3 regions of the Micromonospora sagamiensis genome follow, and region 2 is predicted to be linked to each of the others. Evidence: predicted binding sites of a transcription regulator. Region 2 holds the regulator's gene; each other region holds the start of a gene.

The links. Region 2 encodes HrcA, which represses chaperone genes, less so after heat shock. Its sites were predicted from a motif close to GGTTNGCACNCTCNNNNNGAGNGTGCNAACC; they were not measured.
Positions count from the first base shown of each region.
Region 1: a site for HrcA is predicted at 8,299-8,329, ahead of groL (chaperonin GroEL). Genes of this name have one in related genera too.
Region 3: a site for HrcA is predicted at 6,781-6,811, ahead of groES (co-chaperone GroES). Genes of this name have one in related genera too.

Region 1 is NZ_AP023438.1:2,335,762-2,345,432, forward strand. It holds gene IGA62_RS09935 (FAD-binding oxidoreductase) at 1-682, shown strand, start outside; gene IGA62_RS09940 (glycerol-3-phosphate dehydrogenase/oxidase) at 698-2,512, opposite strand; gene IGA62_RS09945 (S8 family serine peptidase) at 2,594-5,029, shown strand; gene IGA62_RS09950 (GNAT family N-acetyltransferase) at 5,085-6,032, shown strand; gene IGA62_RS09955 (hypothetical protein) at 6,124-6,360, shown strand; gene groL (chaperonin GroEL) at 6,486-8,108, opposite strand; gene IGA62_RS09965 (cold-shock protein) at 9,015-9,218, opposite strand; gene IGA62_RS09970 (GNAT family N-acetyltransferase) at 9,443-9,671, shown strand, end outside.
Region 2 is NZ_AP023438.1:1,328,219-1,337,889, forward strand. It holds gene IGA62_RS05470 (snapalysin family zinc-dependent metalloprotease) at 1-224, shown strand, start outside; gene IGA62_RS05475 (serine hydrolase domain-containing protein) at 455-1,807, opposite strand; gene IGA62_RS05480 (histidine triad nucleotide-binding protein) at 1,940-2,290, opposite strand; gene IGA62_RS05485 (SDR family NAD(P)-dependent oxidoreductase) at 2,421-3,182, shown strand; gene ppk2 (polyphosphate kinase 2) at 3,279-4,190, shown strand; gene IGA62_RS05495 (16S rRNA (uracil(1498)-N(3))-methyltransferase) at 4,241-4,975, opposite strand; gene dnaJ (molecular chaperone DnaJ) at 4,976-6,115, opposite strand; gene hrcA (heat-inducible transcriptional repressor HrcA) at 6,189-7,211, opposite strand; gene IGA62_RS05510 (DUF4870 domain-containing protein) at 7,479-8,567, shown strand; gene hemW (radical SAM family heme chaperone HemW) at 8,680-9,671, opposite strand, start outside.
Region 3 is NZ_AP023438.1:2,017,575-2,027,245, forward strand. It holds gene guaB (IMP dehydrogenase) at 1-1,088, opposite strand, end outside; gene IGA62_RS08340 (DUF5319 domain-containing protein) at 1,274-1,687, shown strand; gene IGA62_RS08345 (helix-turn-helix transcriptional regulator) at 1,717-2,529, opposite strand; gene IGA62_RS08350 (WhiB family transcriptional regulator) at 2,786-3,169, shown strand; gene IGA62_RS08355 (hypothetical protein) at 3,245-4,468, shown strand; gene groL (chaperonin GroEL) at 4,616-6,265, opposite strand; gene groES (co-chaperone GroES) at 6,335-6,649, opposite strand; gene IGA62_RS08370 (chitinase) at 7,078-8,613, shown strand; gene IGA62_RS08375 (THUMP-like domain-containing protein) at 8,777-9,671, shown strand, end outside.

The DNA.
Region 1 (9,671 bases), 1.0 Mb from region 2:
CATCGCCGCGCAGGGGTTGAGCCCGAGCCTGCTGGAACTGCTCGACCGCACCCACCTCGAGGCGATCGAGGCGTACCAGCCGATGGGGCTGCGCACCGACGCCGAGGCGCTGCTGCTCGCGGCGGCCGACACCGGCCCGCGGGCCGCCGAGGACCTGGCCCGGCTGGAGAAGGTCTGCAAGGCGGCCGGCGCGTCCGAGGTGTACGTCGCCACCGACGCCGTGGAGGCGGCGGCGCTGCTCCAGGCCCGCCGGCTGGCGCACCCGGCGATGGAGGCGTTCGCCGCCCGGTCGTACCCGGAGGGCAACGGCGGGCTGGTGATCGACGACGTGGCGGTCCCGCGCGGCGCGCTCGCCGCGCTGCTCGACGGGGTGGCCCGGATCGCGGCCGAGTGTGACGTGCCGATCGGCGTGGTCGGGCACGCCGGGGACGGCAACATGCACCCCAACATCGTGGTCGACCGGGCCGACCCGGCCAGCCTGGAGCGGGGTCGCCGGGCCTTCGACGAGATCATGCGGCTCGGCCTGGAGCTGGGCGGCACCTGCACCGGCGAGCACGGGGTGGGCCTGCTCAAGCGGGAGTGGCTGGCCCGCGAGATCGGCCCGGTCGGCATCCGGGTGCACCACGCGATCAAGGCGGCGCTCGACCCGGACGGCCTGTTCAACCCGGGCAAGGTGCTCTGACCGCCGGGCCCGGGGTCAGTACGGGGCGGGCAGTCCGCTCAGGTCGCTGTCCGTGCCCCGGTCGGCGGCGAAGCCCCGGACGTCGGGCGCGCCGAGCCGGGCCGCGTCGGCGGTGGCGTCGTCCGGCATCCGCTGCGACTGCCGTTCCGCCTCCACCCGGGCCCGGTAGTGCGCGACCTCGCGGGCCCGCACGTCGGCGTCCCAGCCCAGCACCGCGCCCATCAGCTCGGCCGTGTGCTCCACCGACTCCAGCCCTCGGTGGCTGGTCTCGAAGGAGATCCGGGTACGTCGGGTCAGCACGTCCTCCAGGTGCAGCGCGCCCTCCGCCTGGGCCGCGTAGGTGACCTCGGCGGCCAGGTACTCGGGGGCACCGGCGAGCGGGGCGGCGAGCAGCGGCTCCGCCGCGATCAGGGCGAGCAGGTCCAGGGTGAGGCTGCCGTACCGCTCCAGCAGGTGTTCCACCACGCCGACCGGCACCCCGTGGCGGCGGGCCAGGTCGGCCCGGTCCCGCCACATCGCCGCGTACCCGTCCGCGCCGAGCAGCGGCAGGTCGGCGGTGCGGGACGGCCGGACGTTGCCGAGCCGGCGGGCGGCCCGGTCGACCACGTCGCCGGCCATCACCCGGTACGTCGTGTACTTTCCACCGGCCACCAGCAGCAGCCCGAGCATCGGCTCGACCACGGCGTGCTCGCGGGAGAGCTTCGAGGTGGAGTCCGCCTCGCCGGAGAGCAGCGGGCGCAGCCCGGCGTAGACGCCCTCGATGTCGGCAGTGGTCAACGGCTTGTCCAGCACCAGGTTGACCTGCTCCAGCAGGTATTCGATGTCGCGCGCGGAGGCGGCCGGGTGGGACCGGTCCAGCCGCCAGTCCGTGTCGGTGGTGCCGATGATCCAGTGCCCGCCCCACGGGATGACGAAGAGCACCGACGTGGGCGTCCGCAGGATCAGCCCGGTCTCGCCGGTGATCGCCGAGCGCGGCACCACCAGGTGCACCCCCTTGGAGGCGCGGACCCGCACCCCGGGGCGGAGTCCCACGTCGTTGAGCATCCGGGACATGTCGTCGCTCCACACCCCGGTGGCGGCGATGACCGTACGGGCGTGCACCTCGAACTCGGCGTCCGGTGAGCCGGGCGGTGCTTCCAGGTCACGGACCCGCACCCCGGTCACCTCCCGGGCCTGCCGGATCAGACCGACGGCGCGGGCGCTGGTCACCATCGTCGCGCCGAGGCTCGCCGCGGTGCGGGCCAGGGTGACCACCAGGCGGGCGTCGTCCACCTGCCCGTCGAAGTAGCGGATCGCGCCGGCCAGCTTGTCCGGCCGCAGGCTGGGGAAGACCCGCCGGGCGCCTTCCCGGGTCAGGTGCCGGTGCAGCGGCATGCCCCGACCGCCGCCGAAGAGGCCGGCGAAGACGTCGTACGCGGCCACGCCGGTGCCGTAGTAGGCCCGCCGCCAGGCGCGGGCCGGCAGGTCGCGCACCCCACCGCCGTCCGGCAGCGGCACCAGGATCGGCACCGGACGGACCAGGTGCGGTGCGAGCCGGGTGGCGAGCAGCCCCCGCTCGGTGAGCGCCTCGTGCACCAGGCCGAACTCCAACTGCTCCAGGTAGCGCAGGCCACCGTGGATCAGCTTGCTGGACCGGCTGGAAGTGCCGGCGGCGAAGTCCCGCGCCTCGACCAGGGCGACCTTGAGGCCCCGGGACGCGGCGTCCAGCGCGGCACCCGCACCCGTCACCCCACCCCCGATGACCAGGACATCGAACCGTTCGGCCCGAAGCCGGCGCAGATCGGCGGCCCGCCGGACGGGCGACAGCTGACCGGCGGCGGCACGGGAGATGTTGGGGTCACGCACCCGTTCACGGTAACCGGGACCGGCGGTCGGCGGCACACCCCGGACCCGCCTGCGTACCGTACGGGCATGCAGCCCGTGTACCCGCCCGGTCCTCCCGTACCCCCGTTGACGGCGGCCCCACCCGGGCCGTTGGCGGTGGCCGCGGCCGTCCTGGCCGGTTGCTGGACGGTCGCGGTGGTCCTGCTCCCCCAGGTCGTCGGGTGGGGTGCCGAGCAGGCGCTGCTCGCCAGCGGGCTCAACCGGCCGGTCTGGCTCTGGCCGGTGGTCTCCCTGGTCACCCTGGTCGCGGTCGGGGTGCCCGCGCTGCTGCTGGCCCTGCTGCCCCGCTCCGGGGCGGTCCGCGCCACCGGCCGGGCCTGGCTCGCCGGGTCGGTGGCGCTCGGCGTGCTCGGGTTGCTCCGGATGGTGCCGGCGGTGCACCACGAGGCGTACCTCGCCGCGCTCGCCCTGGTCGCCGCCCTGACCGCCGTGGTCGCCGCCCGCCTGCTCCGCAGCGACACCCCGGCCCCCGCCGACGCCCCGGCCCTCGCCGACCCCACGTCCCCCGCCGACGGCCCGTCCCCCGCCGGGGTCACCCCGCTCGCGGTCGCCGCCGGCCTGGTCCTGCTGCTGCCCTGGCTCTGGCTGGGCGCACTCGGCGGGCTGCTGGAGACGGTGCTCGCCGCCCTGGCCGCGGCGGCGGTCGGTCTCCTCGCCGGGGTCCTGCTCGACGCCGGGTTCTGGGCGCGCTTCGGTGCCGGTCGACCCACCCGCCCGGCACTGCTGGTGCTGTGCGGCGGCCTGGTCGCCGGGGTGACGCTGCTACTGCTCGTCGCCGGCACCGGCCACTCCGGTGCGCAGCTCGCCCCGCTGCTGACCCTCCCACCTGCCGGTTTCGTGCTCGGCGCACTCCAGGCGCCCACCGACCCGCGCGGGCGGCCGACCGGCCGCGCCCCGGTGCGCTGGCTGGTCGGGCTGGGCGTGTTCGGTCCGCTGGCCTTCACCGACCCGGAGGAGGTCAGCCTGCTGCTGAGCACCACCCGGGACGTGCCGTTCTGGGTGATGGTCAGCGCCGGGGCCGGGCTGGCCGTCGCGCTCGTGCTCGCCCTCGGGTACGGCGTGCTGCTGCCGCGCCGCGTGCCGGGCCGGCGGTTCGCCGTGGCCACCGTCGCGGTCCTGCTGGTGGCGGGCGCCCTGGTGTACGCCGGCCCGGGCCAGCCGGGGCTGCACGGTGAACGCCTGCTGGTGGTGCTGCGGCAGCAGGCCGACCTGCGGGACGTGCCCGCCACCAAGGGCGCGGCCGGACGGGACGCCCGGGTCCGCGAGGTCTACCGCCGGCTGGTCGACACCGCCGACCGTACCCAGGCCGACCTGCGCCGGGATCTGGACCGGTTGCGACTGGACCACACCCCGTACTACCTGGTCAACGCGATCGAGGTGGACGGCGGTCCGGCGGTGCGGGCCTGGCTCGCGAGCCGCCCCGAGGTGGACCGGGTGCTGGTCAGCCAACGGTTGCGTCCGCTGCCCGCGCCGGCCGGCACCAGCCGGGGCGACGCCACCGGCCCCACCGGTCCCGAGTGGAACATCCGTCTGATCGGGGCGGACCGGGTCTGGTCGGAGCTGGACGTGGACGGCTCCGGTATCACCGTGGGCAGCTCGGACTCGGGCGTGGACGCGGGCCACCCGGCGCTTCAGGCCGGGTTCCGGGGCGGCGACGACTCCTGGTACGACCCGTGGGAGGGCAGCCGGTCCCCGCGGGACAAGGGCGGACACGGCACCCACACGATGGGCAGCGCGGTGGGGCGGGACGGCATCGGGGTCGCGCCCGGCGCGAACTGGACCGGCTGCGTGAACCTCGACCGCAACCTCGGCAACCCGGCGCGTTACCTGGACTGCCTCCAGTTCATGCTGGCCCCGTTCCCGCCCGGCGGTGACCCGTTCACCGACGGCCGGCCCGAGCGCGCCCCGCACGTGCTGACCAACTCGTGGGGCTGTCCGACGATCGAGGGCTGCGACCCGCACGTGCTACGACCGGCCACCGCCGCCTTCGACGCGGCCGGGGTGTTCGTGGTGGCCGCGGCCGGCAACACCGGCCCGTACTGCGGCTCGATCGACGACCCGCCGGCCCCGTACGCGGACGTGTTCACGGTCGGCGCGGTGGACCGGTCCCGACGGGTCACCGACTTCTCCAGCCGGGGGCCGGTGCCGGGGGTCGCCAAACCGGACCTGGTCGCGCCGGGCGCGGCGGTACGCTCCGCGATGCCCGGCGGCGGGTACTCCGTGCTGGACGGCACGTCGATGGCGACCCCGCAGGTGGCCGGCGTGGTGGCGCTGATGTGGTCGGCCAATCCGGCGCTCGTCGGTGACCTGGACCGCACCCGGAGCATCCTGCGGGAGACCGCCACCCCGGTGGAGACGTCGCCGCAACCGGGCGGGGAGACCGGGTCGTGCGGCGGCACCGCCAACGTCGCCGGAGCCGGTCTGGTCGACGCCTACGCGGCCGTCCGCGCCGCCCGGGTGTGAGGCCGCAGCGGCAGTCGTTCACGTGCTGCCGTGCCATGGCCTAGGGTCGGCGACCATGGACGACGACCGGATCAGCGTGACCGAGCTGACCGACGACCGACTGCCCGAGGTGGTCGCGCTCTGCCGCCGAGGGCTGGACCTCGCCGAGGACTCCGTCGAGGCCGAGGCCATCGTGGACACCCTCCACCGGCGGGCGCGGGTCGGTCGGCCGGTGGTCGGGCTGCTGGCCGTACGCGGTACGACGCTGGTCGGCGCACTGGTCTGTTCCGTACCCGAGCGGCCGGATCCGCCCGGTGCGGCGTACGGGTGCGTGGACCTGGTGGTGGTCGCGCCGGAGGAGCGGCGACGCGGCGTCGGGCGGACGCTGCTGGCGCACGCCGAACGGCGGCTCGCCGAGTGGGGCGCGCGGGAGGTGCTGCTCGCCGGAAACCCGCCGTACTACGCCTGGCCGGGCGTCGACGTGCGCTACACCCCGGCGGTCTGCGCCGCGCTGGCGCTGGGCTACCGCCAGGATCGGACCGCCTGGAACATGACCGCCGACCTGTCGTACGACGACTCGCCGGCGCTGCGCTCCACGGCCGAGGCGGAGCAGCGGCTCGCCGCCGGAGGTGTGACGGTACGCCGGGCGGAGCCGGAGGACCTGCCGGCGCTGACCGCGTTCGCCCGGGACACCTTCGGCGGTGTCTGGGACGTCGAACTTGCCGGCTCGGTGGGGCGTACCGGAGCGGGGTGTCATGTGGCGTGGCGCGACGGGACCGTGGTCGGTTTCGCCGCCTGGGGGTCGTCCCGGCCGAGCTGGTTCGGGCCGATGGGCACCGATCCGGCGGCGGCCGGTTCGGGGATCGGCGGCGTGCTGCTGCGGCGGTGCCTGCGCGACCAGCGGGACGCCGGGATCGCACACGCCCAGATCGGCTGGGTGGGGCCGGTGCCGTTCTACTCGGGTAGCGCCGGTGCCCGGATCGAGCGGGTCTTCCTGCTCTACCGAAAGGACATCAGTTCCTAAAGCCCCCGACAACAGGCACGGATCCGAATAGTTCCGTTCCACCCCGGGCCGCGCCCTGGACCTCCTACCGTTTCGGCAGGAGGAGGCAGTCATGAGGATGGACGACGAACCCGCCGACGACACCGCGCCCCTCGTCTGGGCACCCGTCGGCGACCCGCCCGGCCACCTGCCGCTCGACTGGCTGGACTACGGCGACGCCGAACAACTGGTGGAGATGTCGGCCCCCGCCGAGCCGCCGTCCGGGGAACCGGTGGAGATGGTGGACGCGCCCCTCGGGGCCGACCCGCCGGACGACCGTCCGGGCCGACGACGGCCCCTGCCGACGTGACCGGACCGGACCCGAGACCCGCGCGGCGAGGAGCACGAACGGCCGGTGGACACCCGGGGCCGGGCAAGGCGGAAGGGGCGGACCGCTGATGCGGTCCGCCCCTTCGGCGTGTGTCGGAACCGGACTCAGAAGTCCATGTCCCCGCCACCCGGGCCAGCCGGGGCGGCCGGGGTCTTCTCCGGCTTGTCCGCGACGACGGCCTCGGTGGTGAGGAAGAGCGCCGCGATCGAGGCGGCGTTCTGCAGCGCCGACCGGGTCACCTTGGCCGGGTCGATGATGCCCGCGGCCAGCAGGTCGACGTACTCACCGGTCGCGGCGTTGAGGCCGTGACCCGCGTCGAGGTTGCGGACCCGCTCGACGACGACGCCACCCTCGAGGCCGGCGTTGACGGCGATCTGCCGCAGCGGGGCGTCCAGCGCGATCTTGACGATCTGCGCGCCGGTCGCCTCGTCGCCGACCAGGTCCAGCTTGTCGAAGGCGGTCTTGCCGGCCTGCACCAGCGCGACGCCACCACCCGGGACGATGCCCTCCTCGACGGCGGCCTTCGCGTTACGGACGGCGTCCTCGATGCGGTGCTTGCGCTCCTTGAGCTCGACCTCGGTGGCCGCGCCGACCTTGATCACCGCAACGCCACCGGCCAGCTTGGCCAGCCGCTCCTGCAGCTTCTCGCGGTCGTAGTCGGAGTCGCTCTTGTCGATCTCGGCCCGGATCTGGTTGACCCGGCCCTGGATCTGCTCGGCGTCGCCGGCACCGTCGACGATGGTGGTCTCGTCCTTGGTCACCACGACCTTGCGGGCGCGGCCCAGCATCTCGACGCCGACGGCGTCCAGCTTGAGGCCGACCTCCTCGCTGATGACCTGGCCACCGGTGAGGATGGCGATGTCGCCCAGCATGGCCTTGCGGCGGTCACCGAAGCCCGGCGCCTTGACGGCGACCGACTTGAAGGTGCCCCGGACCTTGTTGACGACGAGGGTGGCCAGGGCCTCGCCCTCGATGTCCTCGGCGATGATCAGCAGCGGCTTGCCGCCCTGCATGACCTTCTCCAGGATCGGGAGCAGGTCCTTCACCGACGAGATCTTGCTGTTGACGATCAGGATGTACGGGTCGTCGAAGACGGCCTCCATACGCTCCGGGTCGGTCATGAAGTACGCGGAGATGTAGCCCTTGTCGAAGCGCATGCCCTCGGTGAGCTCAAGCTCCAGGCCGAAGGTGTTGCTCTCCTCGACGGTGATGACGCCTTCCTTGCCGACCTTGTCCATCGCCTCGGCGATGATCTCGCCGACGCTGGTGTCACCAGCCGAGATGGAGGCGGTGGAGGCGATCTGCTCCTTGGTCTCCACGTCCTTGGCGAGCTTGGACAGCTCCTCCGAGACGGCCGCGACCGCAGCCTCGATGCCCCGCTTCAGGGCGATCGGGTTGGCACCGGCGGCCACGTTGCGCAGACCCTCGCGGACGAGGGCCTGGGCCAGGACGGTCGCCGTCGTCGTGCCGTCACCGGCCACGTCGTCGGTCTTCTTGGCGACCTCCTTGACCAGCTCGGCCCCGATCTTCTCGTACGGGTCCTCGAGCTCGATCTCCTTGGCGATGCTCACACCATCGTTGGTGATGGTGGGGGCACCCCACTTCTTCTCGAGCACGACGTTGCGGCCCTTGGGGCCGAGCGTCACCTTCACGGCGTCGGCGAGCTGGTTCATGCCCCGCTCGAGGCCGCGACGGGCCTCCTCGTCGAACGCGATCATCTTGGCCATACGGCGTTGTCCTCCTGGACACTCACGGGCCACCCGAGTGTGTGTCCCGGATGGGCCGCCTGGTGTACGCACCTTGGGACGTCGCCACCTGGCGACGACGACGTCTCCTCGGCCGGGCCGGATAGCCCGCGACGACCGGCCATGTGCCACGCTGCTCGATGCCGCGTGACCGTGGCCCTACCGCCCCGACCATTGGCACTCGCGCCATGCGAGTGCCAATGACTTGTTTAGCACTCTCCCCTGCCGAGTGCAAGCACGATGCCTCCGTCGGGCGCTCTCACCGGCGGGCTCACACCGCGTCGGACGCGAGAGGGTCATGAGTCAGACGAACGAGTCGACCTCTCTGGACACGTCCCGTTCATGATCGACGCGGCGAGGGGACGGAGAGGGGAGGGTGCCGGACAGGCGGACACCCAACGGCGGAACACCCTGGAAGACCCGAGGGGACGGCCGGGGAACGGCCGGGGATGTGGCCGCCCGAAGGCACCCCCGGAGGCACCCGGGACGGGGAGAGCCGTGAACCCGGGAGGCGCGAGAGGCCCGAGGAGACGCGAGAGGTCCGGAAGACGCAAGGCCCAAGGAGTCGCGAGAGGCCCGGAAAGCGCGAGAGGTCCGGAAGTCGCGAGAGGCCCGGCGAGGCGCGAGAGACCCGGCGTTCGCCGCATATCGGGGTGTCCGTACGGAGGGGACACCCCGATATGCCGCAGTTCGCGTCGGGTCGGCGACTCAGCGAGCCGCCGAGACGGATTGGTGGACGGGGGCGCGCCCGGCTCCGAAAGGTCGGATCCGGGCGGGCCCGGAGGGGACGGGTCGACCGTGGCCCCGCCGGCAGACTGCGCGCCGGAGCGGCCCGTGGCGTTCCCGGTCGTGGCGGCGGCACGGCAGCGTCGCCTCCACGTGGTCGGCTCAGGCGATGACGCGCACCCGCTCGGCCTGCGGACCCTTCTGCCCCTGAGCGATCTCGAACTCGACCCGCTGCCCGTCGTCCAGCGCCTTGTAGCCGTCCATCTCGATCGCGGAGAAGTGGACGAAGACGTCCTGCCCTCCGTCGACGGCGATGAAGCCGTAGCCCTTTTCGGCGTTGAACCACTTGACGGTGCCTTGCGCCACGGTGCACTTCCTCACTTCGCTGGGCGACACGCAACCCCCGACACCGACCCGACCGGCATCGGGATCACCGCTTTCCGCACCGGCCCGGAGCGGCCGATGTTCGGTGACCGAAATCGCACGCTACACGAAGCGTGACCGCAGCGCACGATCACAAAACGGGGCATAACGGGCGGCTGTCGACCCGGAATCACATTGGCGGCCATCATTGCGGTAGGCATTCGGACATGACGCGGAATCCGGCCGGTTCGACGGCACGCGTACCCACCGTCCGCCGGGTCCGCCCGACCGACGCCGCACGAATGCGGGCCCTGCGCCTGGAGATGCTCGCGGACGCGCCGCTGGCCTTCCTGGAGACCCTCGCGGACGCCGCCGCCCGTCCGCACGGCGAGTTCGCCGCCCGGATCGCGTACACCTCGACCGGCCCGCACACCGCGCAGTTCGTCGCCGATCCCG
Region 2 (9,671 bases):
TGCGGATCATGACCCACGAAATCGGGCACATCCTGGGCCTGCCCGACAACTACAACGGCCAGTGCTACCTGCTCATGTCCGGCGGCAGTGCCGGCACCGGCTGCACCAACCCGTACCCGTACAGCACCGAGGCGGCGCAGGTCGACCGGAACTTCGGCGGCTTCGGCGCCGAGGGCACCCAGGTCTTCCGGGACAGCTGGCCGGCGCTGGCCACGATCGGCTGAACCGCCCCGTCCCACCGGGGTCCGGCCGCACGACCAGCTGAACCGCCCGTCGTGTGACCGGCTGAACCACCCCGCCGCGGGACACGGTTGAACCGCCCCGCCGCACGGGCCGGGATCGGCACCCGCCGACCCCGGCCCGTTGCGCGCCGTCGTGCGGGCGGGCCCCGGGCCGGCGGGTCGGTGCGGCTCGGTGCGGGCACCCGCCGGTCGGGCGGCCCGCGCCCCGCAGGTCAGCCCCGGTCCGGCCAGCGCACGTCGTACCCGTCGAAGGTCTGCTGGTCGCGGGTGAACCGGTAGGTCGCCCAGTGCATCCGGCGCACCGCCCCCCGCTCGTCCCGGGTCAGCCGGAGCAGCTCCCCGACCTCCCGCCCGGAGATCGTCCGCAGCACGTCGGGCCGGTCCGGCAGCGGCGCGAAGACCGCCGCCGGTTTGCCCGGCGGATCCCCTGCCCGGCGGGCCCGCAACGCCCCGTCCCGCCAGAGGAAGACGTACTCGAAACCCTCTCCCCACCAGCGCCCCAGCACGTCCCGGTACGCCTCCGGGGCCGGCTCGCCCGGCGACCACGGCTCGATGTCGGCCGGGTCGTGCTCGACGGAGGTGGTGAGCAGCCGGTGCGGCAGGTCGAAGATCGCCCCGGCGGTGCCGGCCGACCCGAGCACCGCGCAGCCCATCGCCCCCGGTGTCCCGTCGCCGCCCCGCCGGCCGTAGACCGAGGCGAGGAAGCCGGGCATCGCCCCGTCGTGCCCGACGTGCAGCACCCGGTTGGGCTGCGGCACGAGGATCAGCCCGAGGCCGAAGCCGTCCGCCCAGTTCGTCTCGTCGGTGACCGTACGCGGCCAGCGCATCTCGTCCAGGGTGCCCGGGGCGAGCACCGCGCCGGTCGGATCCAGCGCCGACGGGTCGGCGAGGAAGGCCGCCCACCGGGCCATGTCCCCGGCCGTGCTCCAGAGCTGCGCCGCCGGCCCCACCGCGCCGAAGTCGGTCGGCGGCTCCGGCCGGGCGTGGTCGGAGTACGCGTCGACCAGGAAGCCGGTGGCCGCGTGCGGACCGGGGCGGGGGGTGGTGGCGCTCAGCCCGAGCGGGGCGAGGATCCGGTCGGCCAGCACCTCCACCCAGGTGCCGCCACGCAGCCGCCCGACCAGCTCCCCGAGCAGGGCCATGCCCAGGTTCGAGTAGTGGAACCGGCGGGCCGGGGGCAGCACCCGCTCGGCCCGGGCGAGATCGGCGAGGAGCTGTTCGACCCCGGGGGCGCGCAGCGTGTCCCAGATGTCGCCGTACGGCTCGCGTTGCAGACCGGAGGTGTGCGACAACAGCCGGCGTACGGTCAGCTCGCCGTGCGCGGGCACGTCGAGGTGCCGCCCGACAGGGTCGTCCAGGTCGAGCAGCCCCTCGTCGCGGCACTGGAGCACCAGCACGGCCGTGAAGGTCTTGGTGACCGACCCGATCCGGAACGGGGTCTGCGGCGTCAGCGGGGCGTCGTTGCCGGTGGCGCCGACGGTGAGGCTCCACAGGGGCCGGTCGGCCCGGTGCAGGGCCACCGACAGCGCCGGCACCCGCGCGCCGGCCTGCACCTGCCGCACCATCCGCCCCAGGCGCACGTTGATCTCCACCACGCCGCCAGTGTAAGGAGGGGTCCCCTGTTACCGCTTTTTGATGAGCAGGGGACCCCTGCTACCACCCCGGCAGGGTGTCGAGCCTCAGCGAGCGGCGGGAGTTCAGCGGGCGAGCATCGGGCCGAGCGGAGCCCCGCCGAGCAGGTGCGCGTGCACGTGGAAGACCTCCTGGCCGCCGTACCCGCCGGTGTTGAACATCAGCCGGAAGCCGTCGGCGAGCAGCCCCTCGGCCTCGGCCACCTCGGCGGCCGTGGCGAGCACCTGACCGGCCAGCTCCGGGTCGGCCTGGCCGAGCGTGGCCACGTCGGCGTAGTGCTCCTTCGGGATCACCAGCACGTGCACCGGGGCCTTCGGGTCGATGTCCCGGAAGGCCAGGGTGGTCGCGGTCTCCCGGACGATGGTGGCCGGGATCTCCCCGGCGACGATGCGGCAGAACAGGCAGTCGGAGGTCATCGACGCATGGTAGGACCGTCCACCCGGGCCGGCATCTCCCCACGCCCCGCCGGCATGTCCTCGCAGGTCCCCGGCCCCGACCACCGGCCCCGGTCCGGGCGGGGACCGGACTCTCGGGGATCATGGGCGGGTGGACTCTCGGGCGGTACTGGTGACGGGGGCCTCGCGCGGCATCGGCCGCGCGGTGGCACGCAGGTTCGCGGCCGGCGGCGACCGGGTGGCGATCCACCACCGCGACTCGGCGGAACTGGCCGAACGGCTCCGGGCGGAACTGCCCGGCGACGGGCACGTCGTGGTCGCCGCCGACCTGGCCGACCCGGACGCGGTCCGAGCCGCCGTGGACGAGGCGGCAGCCCGGCTCGGCGGGCTGGACGTGCTGGTCAACAACGCCGGGGTGTTCGGGCCGGCGGACCCGCCGCACCCGGTCTTCGAGACCACGTACGAGCAGTGGCGGCAGCGCTGGCGGCAGATCGTCGACACCAACCTGCTCGGCGCGGCCAACGCGGCCTGGTGCGCCGCCCAGCACATGCGGGACCGGGGCGGCCGGATCGTCAACGTCTCGTCCCGGGGAGCCTTCCGCGGCGAGCCGGGCAACCCGGCGTACGGGGCGAGCAAGGCGGGGATGAACGCGATGGGGCAGTCCCTCGCGGTGGCTCTGGCCCCGTACGGCATCGCGGTGGCCACGGTGGCCCCCGGTTTCGTCGAGACCGACATGACCAACGAGCACCTCAAGTCGCCCCGGGGTGCGGCCGTGCGGGCGCAGAGCCCGTTCGACCGGGTGGCCCGGCCGGAGGAGATCGCCGCCGCGGTGCACTGGCTGGCGTCACCGGAGGCGGAGTGGGCCTCGGGCACCATCGTCGACCTCAACGGCGCGTCCTACCTGCGCTCCTGAGGGGCGGCCTCCCTGCGCTCCTGCAAGGTGGCCTCCCAGCGAACTCCCAGCTCCCGGGGCGGATGACCGGACCGGGCCGGGGTAACGGTCCCCGGCATGGCCGATGCCGCGCTGCTGGACCTCTCCGCTGACTACCAGGTGGTCGACGACCACGACGACGACCCGGTGCTGCTCCGCTCGGACGGCAGCCCGGTGGACACCTGGCGCGAGGACTACCCGTACGACGAGCGCCTGGCCCGCGAGGAGTACGACCACCACAAACGCCTACTCCAGATCGAACTTCTCAAGCTCCAGGAGTGGATCAAGGAGAGCGGCGAACGGCTGGTGATCATCTTCGAGGGGCGGGACGCGGCCGGCAAGGGCGGCACGATCAAGCGCTTCATGGAGCACCTGAATCCACGCGGGGCCAAGGTGGTGGCCCTGGTGAAGCCGAACGAGCGGGAGGCCACCCAGTGGTACTTCCAGCGCTGGCTGGCACACCTGCCGGCGGCCGGCGAGATCGTGCTCTTCGACCGGTCCTGGTACAACCGGGCCGGAGTGGAGCGGGTGATGGGCTTCTGCACCCGCAAGGAGTACCTGGAGTTCCTCCGCCAGGCCCCCGAGTTGGAGCGGATGCTCGTCCGCTCCGGCATTCGCCTGGTCAAGCTCTGGTTCTCGGTCTCCCAGAACGAGCAGCGCACCCGCTTCGCGGTCCGGCAGGTCGACCCGGTACGGCAGTGGAAGCTCTCACCGATGGACATCGCCTCGCTGGACAAGTGGGACGAGTACACCGAGGCCAAGGAGGCGATGTTCTTCTACACCGACACCGCCGACGCGCCGTGGACGGTGGTCAAGAGCAACGACAAGAAGCGGGCCCGGCTGGAGGCGATGCGCCACGTGCTCCACCGCTTCGACTACACCGACAAGGACCGTGAGGTGGTCGGCGTACCCGATCCGCTCATCGTCGGCCCGGCCGGGCTGGACCTGAGCCCCGACGACCAGCCCGTCCAGGTCTTCCCCCGCCTCTGACCCCGCGCCGCGCCCGGGTCACGGGAGACCGGGCGCGTGGGGGCGTCGCGTCACCAGCGGGCGAGGCGGGTGGCGAGCACGCTAAGCGCCGCCACCCCGGCGGTGGAGGTGCGCAGTACCGCCGGCCCGAGCCGGACCGGACGGGCTCCGGCGGCCCGGAAGGCGTCCACCTCGGCCGGGGCGATCCCGCCCTCCGGTCCCACCACCAGCACGATCTCACCGGTCGTCGGCAGCTCGACGGTGGTCAGCCGGTCCTGTGCCTCCTCGTGCAACACGAACCCGGCAGCGGCCCCGGAGATCCGGGCCGCCACCGTCGCGGTCGACTCGTCGGGGGCACCGGCCACCACCGGCAGCCAGGCGCGGCGGGCCTGCTTGGCCGCCTCGCGGGCGGTCGCCGCCCACTTCTCCCGGGCCCGTACGCCCCGCTCGCCCCGCCACTGCGTCACCGAGCGGGACGCCGCCCAGGGCACGATCTCGTCCACCCCGACCTCGGTCATCGCCTGGACGGCCAGCTCACCCCGCTCGCCCTTGGCGATTCCCTGCACCACCACGATCCGGGGCACCGACGCGTCGACGTACCCCCGCGAGGTGACGGTCAGGTCGAGGGCGCCCCGGCCGACGGCGGTGACCACGGCGGCGGCCGTGCCGCCCCGACCGTCGGCGAGGATCAGTTCCTCGCCGACGCGGAGCCGCTGCACGGTGGCGGCGTGGTGGCCCTCCGGGCCGTCCAGGGTCAGCGTGTCGGCGACGGGCAGCGCCTCGACCAGGAACAGCGGCGCCGACACTCAGGCGTGCCCGTTGAACGCGTCCCGCATCCGGGAGAAGAAGCCGCCCTGCTTGCTCAGCTCGGCGACCTCCTCGCCCCGGGTCTTGGCGAAATCACGGAGCATCCGCTCCTGGTCGGCGTCGAGCTTGGTCGGGGTCCGCACGTCGAGGTGGACGTAGAGGTCACCCCGGCCGGTGCCGCGCAGGTGCGGTACGCCCCGGGCGCGCAACCGCATCGTGCTGCCGGGCTGGGTGCCCGCCTTGACGTCGACGGTCTCCTCGCTGTCCAGGGTCTTGATGGTCAGCCGGGTGCCGAGCGCCGCCGCGGTCATCGGCACGGTCACCCGGCAGTGCAGGTCGTCGCCCTTGCGGGAGTAGACGTCATGCGGCCGTTCGTGGATCTCGACGTAGAGGTCGCCGGCGGTGCCGCCACCCGGACCGACCTCACCCTGCTGGGCGAGGCGGATCCGCATGCCGTCCTCCACGCCCGCCGGGATCTTGACGGTCAGCGAGCGACGGGTACGGACCCGACCGTCACCCGCACAGGTCGCGCAGGGGTGCGGGATGGTGGTGCCGTACCCCTGGCAGACCGTGCAGGGCCGGGCCGAGACGACCTGGCCGAGGAAGGTGCGCTGCACCGACTGCACCTCGCCCCGGCCACCGCACGCCTCGCAGGTGGCCAGGTGGGTGCCGGCGGCCGTGCCCGCGCCGGAGCAGGTGGTGCAGAGCACGGCGGTGTCGACGGTGATGGGCGCCTCGACGCCGAACGCCGTCTCGTGCAGGTCCAGTTCCAGCCGCAGGATCGCGTCCGCTCCCGGACGGGTACGCGGTCGCGGACCCCGTGAGCCGGTGGCTCCGCCGAAGAAGGCGTCCATGATGTCCTGGAAGCCGACGAACGGTCCCGCGCCGCCCGGCCCGCCGGGGCCGGCCCCGCCACCACCGGGGGCGAGCGGATCCCCACCCAGGTCGACGATCTGCCGCTTCCGGTCGTCCGAGAGGACCTCGTACGCGGCGTTGATGTCCTTGAACTTCTCCTGGGCCTCCGGGTCCGGATTGACGTCCGGGTGGAACTGTCGCGCCAGCTTGCGGTAGGCGCGCTTGATCTCGTCGTCGGAGGCTTCCCGGCTGACGCCGAGGATGCCGTAGTAGTCCCTGGCCACTGCGTTCCGTGTCCTCATGTTCGTCTCGCGTTGCGCCGGTCGTCGGCCCGAGTCGGCCGTCGGCCCTGACTGGTCAGTTCTGGGCCAGCAGCTCGCCCACGTAGCGTGCCACGGCGCGTACCGTGGCGATGGTGCCGGGGTAGTCCATCCGCGTCGGGCCGAGCACGCCCAACCCACCCACGATGGTGGCACCTGGACCGTAACCCGTGCTGACCACCGACGTACCCCGCAGGTTGTCGATCTCGTTCTCGTCGCCGATCCGGATCCGCGTCGTGCTCGGCTCGACCTCACCGATCAGCTTGAGCAGGATGACCTCCTCCTCGAGCGCCTCGAGGATGGGGCGCAGCGAGCCCTGGAAGTCGAGCAGGCCACCTCGGGTCAGGTTGGCGGTGCCGGCGAGGGCGATCCGCTCCTCGTGCCGTTCCACCAGGGTCTCCAGCAGGACGGTGGAGAGCGTGGTCATCGCCGGGCGCAGCCCGACGCGCACCTCCTCCACCAGCGCCTGCACCAGCGGCGGGGTGTCCGACAGCCGGTTGCCGCCGAGCTTCTCGTTGAGCAACCGGCGCAGGTCGGTGACGTCGTCGGCGGGGACCGGGGCGGGCAGCTCGACCAGGCGCTGCTCGACCCGACCGGTGTCGGCGATCATGACGAGCATCAGCCGGGTGGTGGAGATCGGCACCAGCTCCAGGTGCCGCACCGAGGAGCGGGCCAGGGACGGGTACTGCACCACCGCCACCTGGCGGGTGAGCTGCGCGAGCAGCCGGACCGTCCGGTTCACGACGTCGTCCAGGTCGACCGCGCTGACCAGGAAGCGCTCGATCGCCCGGCGCTCGGCCGGACTGAGGGGCTTGACCCGGCTGAGCCGGTCGACGAAGAGGCGGTAGCCGCGATCGGTGGGGACCCGTCCGGCGCTGGTGTGCGGCTGCCGGATGTAGCCCTCCTCCTCCAGCACGGCCATGTCGTTGCGGACCGTGGCCGGGGAGACGCCGAGCTGGTGCCGTTCGACCAGCGCCTTGCTGCCGACCGGCTCCTGGGTCGCGACGTAGTCCTCGACGATCGCGCGCAGCACGGCGAGCTTGCGGTCGTCGAGCCCCACTCTCCCCCCCTCCTACGCTGCCGACACCCGGCCCGGGCGGTGCGTACCCACCACCGGCGACGACCGGCGGCGGTCGCCGACCGTGACGGACCGCGCTACTGGCACTCGACTGTAACGAGTGCCAGTCTACGTCGACCCACCCGTGGGACGCGATGATCGGTTTCGACCTGTGCCCCGCCCCCGCCCGACACTCCAGGCCGTTCGTCCGGGTGATCCGCACGGTGTCCCGCTGGTCACGGCTTGCCCGATACCCCTACCGTGACCGGCATGACTGAACCGCCGCGCCCGCCCGGTGCGGGCGACGCCGGCCGGTACCCGCCGGAGCCGACGATGCCGCTCGCCCCGTCCGGGTCCCCGTCGACGCCCGACGAGCCCACCACCCCACTGTCCGGCGCGGCCGGGGCGTCCGGGTATCCCCCACCCGGCGGTTCCACTCCGCCCGGCGGCTGGTCCGCGCCGTCCCATGAGCCCCCAACCGAGAACCTCTCCGCGTCGTCCCACGAGCCGCCGACGGAGAACTGGTCGACGTCGTCCCACGAGCCGACGGAGAACCTGGCCACGCCGGCGACGGAGAACTGGTCCGCACCCGAGCCGCCGACCGAGCACCTCGCCGCGCCGTCGTACGAGCCGCCCACCGAGCACCTGACCGCGCCGTCGTACGAGCCGCCGACCGAGCACCTCGCCGCGCCGTCGTACGAGCCGCCCACGCAGCGCTACGGGTCGCCGGGCGACGAGCCGCCGACCGAGGCCCACGCCGCCTTCACCCCGGAACCGCCCACGGCCGGCTACGGCCCGCCCGGCCAGGCCACGGCAGCTGACCACCCGACCTCGGGCGGGCACTTCGCCGCCGCGTCCTACCCGCCCCCGGGCGGCCAGGACGGGTATCCGCCGCCGGGGCCGCAGGAGGAGTACCCGCAGCCGGGCGCACCGGGAGAGCCGTCATCCGGGTTTCCGGGTGGCTACCCGCCTCCGGGCGGGAGTGGTCCGCACCCGACGCCCGGTCCGGTCGGTGGCGACGACCGGACGTGGGCGGTGCTCGCACACGTGGGCGGTCCGATCGGCATGGTGGTGGGTGCCACCCTCTTCGGCTGGGTCGGCCCGCTGATCGTGCTGCTGGTCCGGGGTCAGCAGTCCCCGGCGGTACGCGCGCACGCCGTCGCCGCGCTCAACTTCCAGATCACCTGGGCGGTCGCGATCCTGGTGGGCTGGCTGCTCACCGCCATCACCTGCGGCCTGCTCTTCTTCGTGCCACTGCTGCTCGCGATCGTGCCTATCGCGTTCGGCGTCGTGGCCGCCCTCAAGGCCAACCAGGACCTGCTCTACCAGTACCCGATGACCCGGACCTTCGTGAAGTGAGCCCACCCCGGCCGGGTCCGGTCCGACCGGACCCGGCCGGTCCCGGAGGGCGTCCGGGCCCGGAGAACGGATCGACGGGTCCGAGACGAACGGCCGGCGGGCGTGGCCGCGCTCAGGGCAGCAGGTCGCGGACCACGGCGTCGGCGAGCAGCCGGCCCCGCAGGGTGAGCACCGCCCGACCGGCGGCGTACTCGGCCCCGGCGAGCAGCCCGGCGGCGAGGGCCCGCTCGGCACCGGCCCGGCCGGCGGCGTCGAGTACCGCCAGCGGCAGCCCGGAGGCGAGCCGGAGCCGGAGCATCACGTCCTCCATGTGTGCCTCGTCGACGGTGAGGACCTCCCGCGCGTGACCGGGTGACTCCCCCGCGGCGAGCCGCGCCGCGTACGCGCTCGGGTGCTTGACGTTCCACCAGCGCACCCCGCCGACGTGGCTGTGCGCCCCGGGACCGAGGCCCCACCAGTCGCCGCCGGTCCAGTAGAGCAGGTTGTGCCGGCACCGGGCACCCGGCGTCCGGGCCCAGTTGGAGACCTCGTACCAGGAGAAACCGGCCGCGTCGAGGGCGGCCTCCGCGGCCAGGTAGCGGTCCGCCGCGACGTCGTCGGAGGGGTACGCCAGCTCGCCCCGGCGCATCCGGGCGGCGAGCCGGGTGCCCTCCTCCACGATCAGGGCGTACGCGCTGACGTGGTCCACCCCGGCGGCTACCACCTGGTCGAGCGAGGCGGCGAAGTCCTCGGCCCGCTCCCCCGGCGTACCGTAGATCAGGTCGAGGTTGACGTGGTCGAACCCGGCGTCGCGGGCCTCGGCCGCGGCGCTGGTGGCCCGCCCGGCGGAGTGCTTCCGGTCGAGGACGGCGAGCACCCCCGGCGCCGCCGACTGCATGCCCAGCGAGATGCGGGTGTACCCGGCCGCCCGCAGCGTCTTCAGCGACTCCGGCGTCACCGACTCCGGGTTGGCCTCGGTGGTGACCTCGGCGTCGGCGGCCAGCCCCCAGGTGCGGTCGATGCCGTCGAGGATCCGGGCCAGGTCGTCGGCGGGGAGCAGGGTCGGCGTGCCGCCGCCGACGAAGACGGTGTCCACCCGGGGCGGCGGGGTGTCCCCGAGCACCC
Region 3 (9,671 bases), 690 kb from region 2:
CCGATCACCGGCACACCGGCCGGACGGGCGGCGCGGGCCGCCTCCATGATCGCGGTGATCTGCGGCACGCCCACCCCGGCGACGATCCGGGTGGTGCAGATCGCGCCCGGACCGACCCCGACCTTGACCCCGTCGGCACCCGCGTCGACCAGCGCCTTCGCCCCGGCGTACGTGGCCACGTTGCCGCCGACGACGTCGACGGCGGTGTCCTTCTTGAGCTGGCGGACCATGTCCAGCACGGCCCGCTGGTGGCCGTGCGCGGTGTCCACGATCAGCACGTCCACGCCCGCGTCGACCAGAGTCCGGGCGCGCTTGTACGCGTCCTCGCCGACCCCGACGGCGGCGGCGACCCGGAGCCGGCCGGCGTCGTCCTTGGTGGCGTTCGGGTACTGCTCGCTCTTGGTGAAGTCCTTGACGGTGATCAGCCCGCGCAGCCGGCCCGCGTCGTCGACGATCGGCAGCTTCTCCACCTTGTGCCGGCGCAGCAGGGCCAGCGCCTCGTCCTTGCTGACCCCGACCGGGGCGGTGACCAGCGGGGTCCGGGTCATGATCTCGCGGACCGGGGTGCCCGGCTCGGTGACGAAGCGCATGTCCCGGTTGGTGACGATGCCGGCGAGCTGGCCGTCGGCGTCCACCACCGGCACGCCGGAGATGCGGTACCGCCCGCAGAGCGCGTCGACGTCGCGGAGGGTGTCGTCCGGGCTGGCCGTCACCGGGTTGGTGATCATGCCGGACTCGGAGCGCTTGACCAGGTCGACCTGGAGCGCCTGGTCCTCCAGGGACAGGTTGCGGTGCAGCACACCGATGCCGCCCTGCCGCGCCATGGCGATGGCCATCCGCGCCTCGGTCACCGTGTCCATCGCGCTGGAGAGCAGTGGCACGGAGAGGGTGACGTTACGGGTCATCCGGGTGACCGTGTTGACCCGGCTCGGCACCACGTCCGACTCGCCCGGCTGGAGCAGCACGTCGTCGAAGGTCAGGCCGAGCGGGACCACCCGCGCCGAGCCGGCGGGCAGTTCCGGCAGGTGGCCGCCCAGCTCGCCGGGCTCGGCACCCGTCGGACGATCGGCGCTGGGCGAAATATCCACGATTGCTCTCCTGAGCTGCTCGAACGGGCTTCAGTGAGGTGGTGCGCGGCACCGGAACACGCCGCCGAACGCGGGCGCGTCACCTCATCGTACCCATTGAGCTGGGCGGCCCCGGCCGGCGGCGTAGTGCGGTGACGGGCGGACTGGGGCAGGCGGGCGGACGGGCTTGGGTCTACGGTGAGGGGGTGCACGACGAGCCCATCGACCCGTTCAACGGCGACCCGGCCGACCCGGCCGCCGACCTGCACGACCCCGGTGACGACGCCGCGCTGGAACCGCTGACCGACGTCGAGCGGCAGGACGTCCTGGAGGACCTGGCGGACCTCGAGATCTACCAGGCGCTGCTGGCGCCGATCGGGGTCCGCGGGTTGGTGATCGAGTGCGAGGACTGCCACGAGCCGCACTACTTCGACTGGGACCTGCTCCGCGGCAACCTGCGCCACCTGCTCAGCTCCGGACGGCCCCGGGTGCACGAGCCGGCCTACGACCCGGATCCCGACCACTACGTCACCTGGGACTACGCCCGTGGCTACGCCGACGGGGTGCACGACACCCTGACCGAGTCCGGCGAGGACGACACCGACTCCCCGAGCGCCTGACCCGGCCGGGCAACCGGGCCGGCCTCAGCTCAGGCGACCAGGCCGGCGCGGAAGCCCGCGGCGACGGCGTGCGCCCGGTCCCGGGCACCGAGCTTGCGGAAGAGCCGGCGGGCGTGCGTCTTGACGGTGTCCTCCGAGACGAACAGCTCACGGCCGATCTCGGCGTTGCTCTTCCCCTCCGCCATGCCGAGCAGCACCTGGAGTTCCCGCTCGGTGAGGCCGATCCCGCCCCGCCCGCGCCCGGCCGGTTCGGCCCGGCGACGCTCCGGCGCCGCCCCGGCGGTCTCCGGCTCCGCGCCGTCGTCCGGCTCGTCGTCGCCGCGCTGCACCGGAACCATCGCCGGGCCGCCCGGCATCTCGTCCGGCCAGTCCGCCGCCGTGGCGGCCGGGGTACGCCCGCCCGGCCGGCCGGTCGCGCCGACCACGGCCGCGGTGTCCAGGGCCGGATCGGCGATCCGGCGACGGGACGACCGCCCCGGGGCGGTGAGCAGCAGGAGCGCCTTCGCGACCGCGCTGGTCAGGTCCTGGTCGACGCCCTGGATCAGCCCGCGCGCCCCGGCGCTGATGGTGGCCGCCGCCGCGTTGGACTCCTCCGCGCCGAGCAGCAGCACCGCCGCCTGGGGGGCCCGGGCCAGGACGCGCCGGACGAAACCCGCGCTGTCCGGCCGGGTCAGCGCGGTGTCGGCGAGCACCACGTCGGGCGGCTGCTCGGCGAGGCGCAGCATCACCTCGGGATCGGAGACGGCGGTACGGACGACGGCGGACAGGCCCAGCCTGGCCGCTGCGGAAGACAGGTGCTGCGCCGCCAACGGGGTTCGGACGCAGACGAGAACCGTACGCACAGTGGGGTCTCCTCTCCGTCAGGAAGGAGACCATGGGCGGCGGTGATCATGAGGGCGTTCCCGGCAATTCTCTAGACTTTTCCGACATATGGGTTCTTTGCCACGAGTTGCCGGAACTTTTCGATCACACACGTGTGAGCGGACGGACGGCAGGGTACCGAGGGTCCAGGCCGGACACGGCGTGCTCGCGCGATCCGCTGCCCGGGACCGGCCTAACGGACCATCGCGGCGGTGCCGCGCGGGAGGAGGGGTGCTGATGTCGAACGTACGTAGACTGCCCGGACCCATCGTCGACCTCTGGGACTGGCAGCGGCTCGGTGCCTGCCGGGGCCGCGACAGCGCCCAGTTCTTCCACCCGGACGGCGAACGCGGTTCCTCCCGCCTGCGCCGTGAGTCGGGAGCCAAGGCGGTCTGCCGGGCCTGCCCGGTACGCGCCGAGTGCGCCGCGCACGCCCTCTCCGTCCGTGAGCCGTACGGGGTCTGGGGCGGATTCAGCGAGTCCGAGCGCCTCCGACTGCTCGCCATCGGCTGGGAGGACCTGGCCGACCGGCGACGCAACCGGGTGGACGTCGCCCGTCTGGAGGCGCGCCTCGGCCGCCCGCACAAGTCGACGATGCCCGCCCAGCGCAACGTCGCCTGACGCACCACCGACCACGACCACCGCTGCCGCGCCCCTACCGGGGCGCGGCAGCGTGCTGTCCGGCAGCATGGCCGGATGCGAGCCGACCTTCCCGCACCCGACCTGCTCTGGAGCCGCTGGGCCCTGTTCGCCAGTGCCCTCACCGCGCTCGGCTTCGACGACGTGTACTGGTGCGCGGCCGACGGGGCCCACCACGACGACCACGGCGGGAACCGGTCCCGCCTGGTCCTGGCCGACGGTGGGCGCGCGGTGCTCTTCGGCTACGACCACGAGTACAGCGACACGGTGGCCGCGACGCCCCCGATCGACCTGCTCGCCGGGGCCCCGGCCTGGCTGCCCTGGCCGGAACTGCTCCGCTGGCAGGCCGACGACCAGCTCGGCTACGTCTACTGGTACGACCGGGCCTGGTCCCGGGTCCCCTACCCGGACGGCACGGGCGACGACGGTTCGACCGCCACCGCACGGGCGGTGCTCGACGCCGAGCAGGCCCGGCTCGAACTGGTCGACGTGGTCTTCGAATGGGGCGAACACGACCGGGACGACCCGGCCGAGCGGGCCGACGTGGCCGAAGCCGCCGCCCGCCTGCTCACCGCCGCCGAGACCCGCACACTCGACACCGAGGCCCTGTCCGGTCTGCTCGGACGTCTCCCGGCCGACGCCGTCGACCTGGCCGCCGGCACGGCCGTGGCGGTCACCGCCGGGCTCACCCCGGGCGGCACCCCGCCCACGGTCCCGGCCGGCACGGTCGTACCGTCCCGGCGGGTGCGGGCGCTCAGCGTCGACGAGCACGAGGGCCTGGTCCGGACGGCGATGCGCGCGGAGGTCGAACAGCCACGGCCGGTACCCCCGTCGGCCGAGCTGGCCGCGCTGGTGGACTGGCTGCGGGCGCAGTCGCCCACCGGCGACGGGCGGTGCACCGTGCTCGTGACGGCCACCGACGGCAGCGTCGGCACGCACCCGGGACCGCAGTCGCCCCGCGCCCTCACCGGAACGACCGACTGGCAGGCGTTCAAGGAACTGGTCGCCCTGGCCCGCCGGCTCCGGACGGCGGAGACCCACCCCGCGTGGGGCCGATGGTTCTTCCTCCGCCTGGCGACGACGTCGGACGGGTACACCGTGGACCGGCGGTACGACTCGTGGCCGGACTGGCTGCCGCCCGGCGGCAGACACGGCGCACTGCCCCTCGACGCGCTCCGACAGGAACTGGCCCGCCGCGCCCCGGAACACCAGCCCTCCTGGTCGTCCCTGCTCGCCCCGGAGGTCGCCTGGCGGGACGTCCCCGGATCCGACGCCGGCTGAGCCGGCCCGGGCGGGGGCCCGACGAGCCGGGTGACGAACGGGGAACGACGCAGGGCACGCCGTCGGGGTGGACGGCGTGCCCTGCGTCGTCGTGCCGTCGGGCGCTCCGGGGGAGCGGAACGCCCGACGTGGGTGGTCGCGGTTCGGTCAGAAACCGGGGCCGTGCTGGTGGCTGTGGCCGTGACCGTGGGAGTGGCCGTGACCACCGGCGGCCGGCTCGGCCTTCTCCGGCTTCTCCACCACCAGGCTCTCGGTGGTCAGCAGCAGGCCGGCGATGGACGCGGCGTTGGTGACCGCGTTACGGGTCACCTTCACCGGGTCGATGATGCCCTTGCCGACCAGGTCGACGTACTCGCCGACAGCCGCGTCGAGGCCGTGGCCCCACTCCTTGTCGACGACCTTCTGCACGACGACGTAGCCGTCGTGGCCGGCGTTCTGGGCGATCCAGCGCAGCGGCTCGACCAGCGCCTTGCGCACGATCGAGACGCCGACCTTCTCGTCCCCGGTGAAGCCGAGGTCGTCGTCGAGCGTCGGGAGGATCTGCGCGAGGGCGGCGCCGCCGCCGGGCACCGTGCCCTCCTCGACCGCAGCCTTGGTCGCCGCGATGGCGTCCTCGATGCGGTGCTTGCGCTCCTTCATCTCGACCTCGGTCGCCGCGCCCACCTTGATGACCGCGACGCCGCCGGAGAGCTTCGCCAGCCGCTCGGCCAGCTTCTCCCGGTCCCACTCGGAGTCCGAGGCCTCGATCTCCTTGCGGATCTGCGCGACCCGGTCGGCGACCTCGGTGTCCCGGCCGCCACCGTCGACGACGGTGGTGGTCTCCTTGTCGACGACCACGCGACGCGCGGTGCCGAGCACGTCCAGCCCGACCTGGTCGAGCTTGTAGCCCAGCTCCGGCGCGACCAGCTCGGCACCGGTCAGGATCGCCATGTCCTGGAGCATCGCCTTGCGGCGGTCGCCGAAGCCCGGGGCCTTCACCGCGCAGACCTTCAGGGTCTTGCGCAGCGAGTTGACCACCAGCGTGGAGAGCGCCTGGCCGTCGACGTCCTCGGCGACGATCAGCAGCGGCTTGCTGTCGGCGAGGACCTTCTCCAGCAGCGGCAGCAGCTCCTCGATCGCGGAGATCTTCTGCGTGGTGATCAGGATGTACGGGTTGTCGAGAACCGCTTCCTGCGACTCGAGGTCGGTGACGAAGTTCGGCGAGATGAAGCCCTTGTCGAACTGGAGACCCTCGGTCACCTCCAGCTCGGTGTGCAGGGCGGAGCCCTCCTCGACGGTGATGACACCGTCGCGGCCGACCTTCTCCATCGCCTCGGCGATCAGCTCGCCGATGGTGGCGTCCTGCGCCGAGATCGTCGCCACGTGGGCGATCGACTTCTTGTCGGCCACCTCGACGGCCCGGTCGAGCAGGGCCTCGGAGACCTTGGCCGCCGCCGCGTCGATACCGCGCTTGAGACCGGCCGGGTTGGCACCGGCGGTCACGTTGCGCAGGCCCTCGCGGACCATGGCCTGGGCCAGCACGGTGGCGGTGGTGGTCCCGTCGCCGGCGACGTCGTTGGTCTTGGTCGCCACCTCCTTGACCAGCTGCGCACCGAGGTTCTCGTAGGGGTTGGTGAGCTCGATCTCCTTGGCGATGGTGACCCCATCGTTGGTGATCGTCGGCAAACCGAATTTCTTGTCCAGGACGACGTTGCGCCCGCGTGGGCCGAGAGTGACCTTGACCGCGTCCGCGAGGGCGTTGACACCGTGCTCGAGCAGGTGCCGGGCGTCGTCCGAGAAGCTCAGGATCTTCGCCATAAATATCCCTTCAAGCGCTGCTGCCCCGGCCCGGCGAGCCGGACCGGGGCAGCGACACTGATCGGTTGCTTACTTCTCGATGACCGCGAGGACGTCGCGGGCGGAGAGCACCAGGTACTCCTCGCCGGCGTACTTGACCTCGGTGCCGCCGTACTTCGAGTAGATGACGGTGTCGCCGACCTGCACGTCAACCGGGATCCGGTTGCCCTTGTCGTCGACGCGGCCCGGGCCGACAGCGAGGACGGTGCCCTCCTGCGGCTTCTCCTTGGCGGTGTCGGGGATCACGATGCCCGACGCCGTGGTGGTCTCAGCCTCGTTCGCCTGGACCAGGATCCGGTCCTCGAGCGGCTTGATCGCAACCTTGGTCGCGGTAGTCACGGGCATACCCTCCTGGGGTACTGGTTTCGTAACCGGTCGGCGGGGCCGACCAGCGTCAATCTGCCACATGCCACCGGGCGGGGCCGTCGTCGCGGGTGCCGGTCCGCCTGGCGTTCAACCTCCGGGCCGGGCCCGGAAGCTGGCACCCTCGATGGGAGAGTGCTAATCGCAGATTAGGCCGCCGCTAGCACTCCGTCAAGGAGAGTGCCAACGACGGCGGGGCGCGTCGCGCCGACCCGGGCCTCGCGACGGTGCCCGGCCACCGCCCCCGGAACGCCCGTCACGCACCCTGCCGCACAGCCCCGGCGCCGGCTCCGGCCACCCACCCCGACGAGCGGTTCGGCGGATCTGCCGACACGCCTGGACAACTACAGTTAACAATCCTAATAATTAGGCATCCGTCGATCCGACGGCTCTCCTACCGGGAGGTCCGGATGCGTCGCCCTGCCCCAAGACCCCTGCTGGCCGCCGTGGCGGCCCTCGCCGCCCTCACCGCCACCACCCTCGTCATGGCCGCCCCGGCACAGGCCGCCGGCCCGACCGCCACCTTCGTCAGGACCGCCGACTGGGGCACCGGGTGGGAGGGGCGCTACACCATCACCAACGGTGGCCCGGCCACCATCACCGGCTGGCAGGTCACCTTCAGCCTGCCGGCGGGCACCACGCTCGGCTCCTACTGGGACGCCACGCTCAGCAGCGCCGGCCAGCGACACACCTTCACCAACCGTTCGTGGAACGGCACCGTCGCGCCGGGAGCCTCGGTGTCCTTCGGCTTCCTGGCCACCGGCTCCGGCTCCCCCACCGACTGCACGGTCAACGGCGCGCCCTGCACCGGTGGCACACCCACCACCCCGCCGCCCACCACCACCGCGCCACCGACCACACCACCGCCCACCACCCCGCCACCGACCACTCCGCCGCCCACCACCCCGCCGCCGGGTGGGCTGCCCCGACACGCGCTGATCGGCTACCTGCACGCCAGCTTCGCCAACGGTTCCGGCTACCTGCGGATGGCCGACGTACCGACCGACTGGGACATCATCAACCTGGCCTTCGGTGAGCCGACCACGGTGACCTCGGGCGACATCCGCTTCCAGCTCTGCCCGCCGGCCGAGTGCCCGGGGGTGGAGACCGAGGCCGAGTTCGTCGCGGCGATCCGCGCCAAGCAGGCGCAGGGCAAGAAGGTGCTGCTCTCCATCGGCGGGCAGAACGGGCAGGTCCAGCTCACCACGACCGCCGCCCGGGACACCTTCGTCCGGTCGGTGTCGGCCATCATCGACCGGTACGGCCTGAACGGACTCGACATCGACTTCGAGGGGCACTCGCTCTACCTGGACCCCGGGGACACCGACTTCCGCAACCCGACCACGCCGGTGATCGTCAACCTGATCTCGGCGATCCGCACCCTCAAGCAGCGGTACGGGGCCAACTTCGTGCTCACCATGGCGCCGGAGACGTTCTTCGTCCAGCTCGGCTACCAGTACTACGGGCAGGGCCCGTGGGGCGGGCAGGACCCGCGCTCCGGGTCGTACCTGCCGGTGATCCACGCACTGCGCAACGACCTCACCGTGCTGCACGTGCAGGACTACAACTCCGGGCCGATCATGGGGCTGGACAACCAGTACCACACGATGGGCAGTGCGGACTTCCACATCGCGATGACCGACATGCTGCTGGCCGGCTTCCCGGTCGCCGGCAACCCCGACCGGTTCTTCCCCGCGCTGCGCGAGGACCAGGTGGCTTTCGGGGCGCCCTCCTCCCCCAGCGCCGGCAACGGCTACCTGGCCCCCGCCGGGGTGCAGGCCGCGGTCAACTGCCTGGTCAAGGGGCAGAGCTGCGGGTCGTACGCACCGCGTAGCGGCACCAACCCGGCCTTCCGAGGGCTGATGACCTGGTCGATCAACTGGGACCGGTTCTACGCGTGGGAGTTCCGCCTGCACCACGGCCCGTTCCTCCGGGCCCTGCCCTGACCTCGCCGGCGGCGCCCGGGTGCCTGCAGGGGTCCCCTGTTCGACAAAAAGCGGTAACAGGGGGCCCCTGCTACCTCCCGAACCCGCCCCGCCACACGACCAGGGCCGGCGGGTTCCCGAGGCGGTCGACGGGCGGCGGTGGGGGCCGTCCAGAATGGGGCGGGTGGACCTCGACCAGTTCGCCGCCCTGCATACCCCCGAGGGGTCGGCCGCGCTCGACGCGGCGACGCGGGTGGCCGGCGGCGACCCGCTGACTGCGGCGGCCGCGCTCCGCTCGGCCGGCGTGCCGGCCGGTCTGGCCGCCGCCGCGCTCACCCAGGCCGAGCTGCGGCGACGCGCGACCGCCAAGTTCGGCCCCGAGGCGGCCGGGATGTTCCTCACCCGCGCCGGCCTGGAGCAGGCGACCCGGCGGGTGGTGGCCGACCGGCGCGCCGCACGGTTGCGCGCCGCCGGGGTTCGCACCCTCGCCGACCTGGGGTGCGGTCTCGGCGCGGACGCCCTCGCCGCCGCCCGCGCCGGCCTCCGGGTGTACGGGGTGGAGGCCGACCCGCTGACCGCGGCGCTGGCCGCCGCGAACGCCGAGGCGGCCGGGCTGGCCGGATCGTTCACGGTGGAGTGCGGCGACGCGACCGCGTTCGACGTGTCCCGGGTGGACGGGGTCTTCTGCGACCCGGCCCGCCGCAGCACCGGCACCGGGCGGCGGATCTTCGACCCGAAGGCGTACTCACCCCCGTGGGACTTCGTGACCGCCCTCGCCGCGCGGGTGCCGTTCACGGTGGTCAAGGTGGCCCCGGGGCTGGACCACGCGCTGATCCCGCCGGGCGCGGAGGCCGAGTGGGTCAGCGTCGACGGCGACCTCGTCGAGGCGGCCCTCTGGTGCGGCCGGCTGGCCGACCTTCCCCGCCGGGCGACCGTGCTGCGCGGCGGGCGGGTGCACCAGCTCACCGGCTCGGGCGCCGAGGAGGCTCCGGTCGGCCCGGTCCGGCGGTACCTGTACGACCCGGACCCGGCGGTGGTCCGCGCGCACCTGGTCGTCGACCTCGCCACCGCGTTGGACG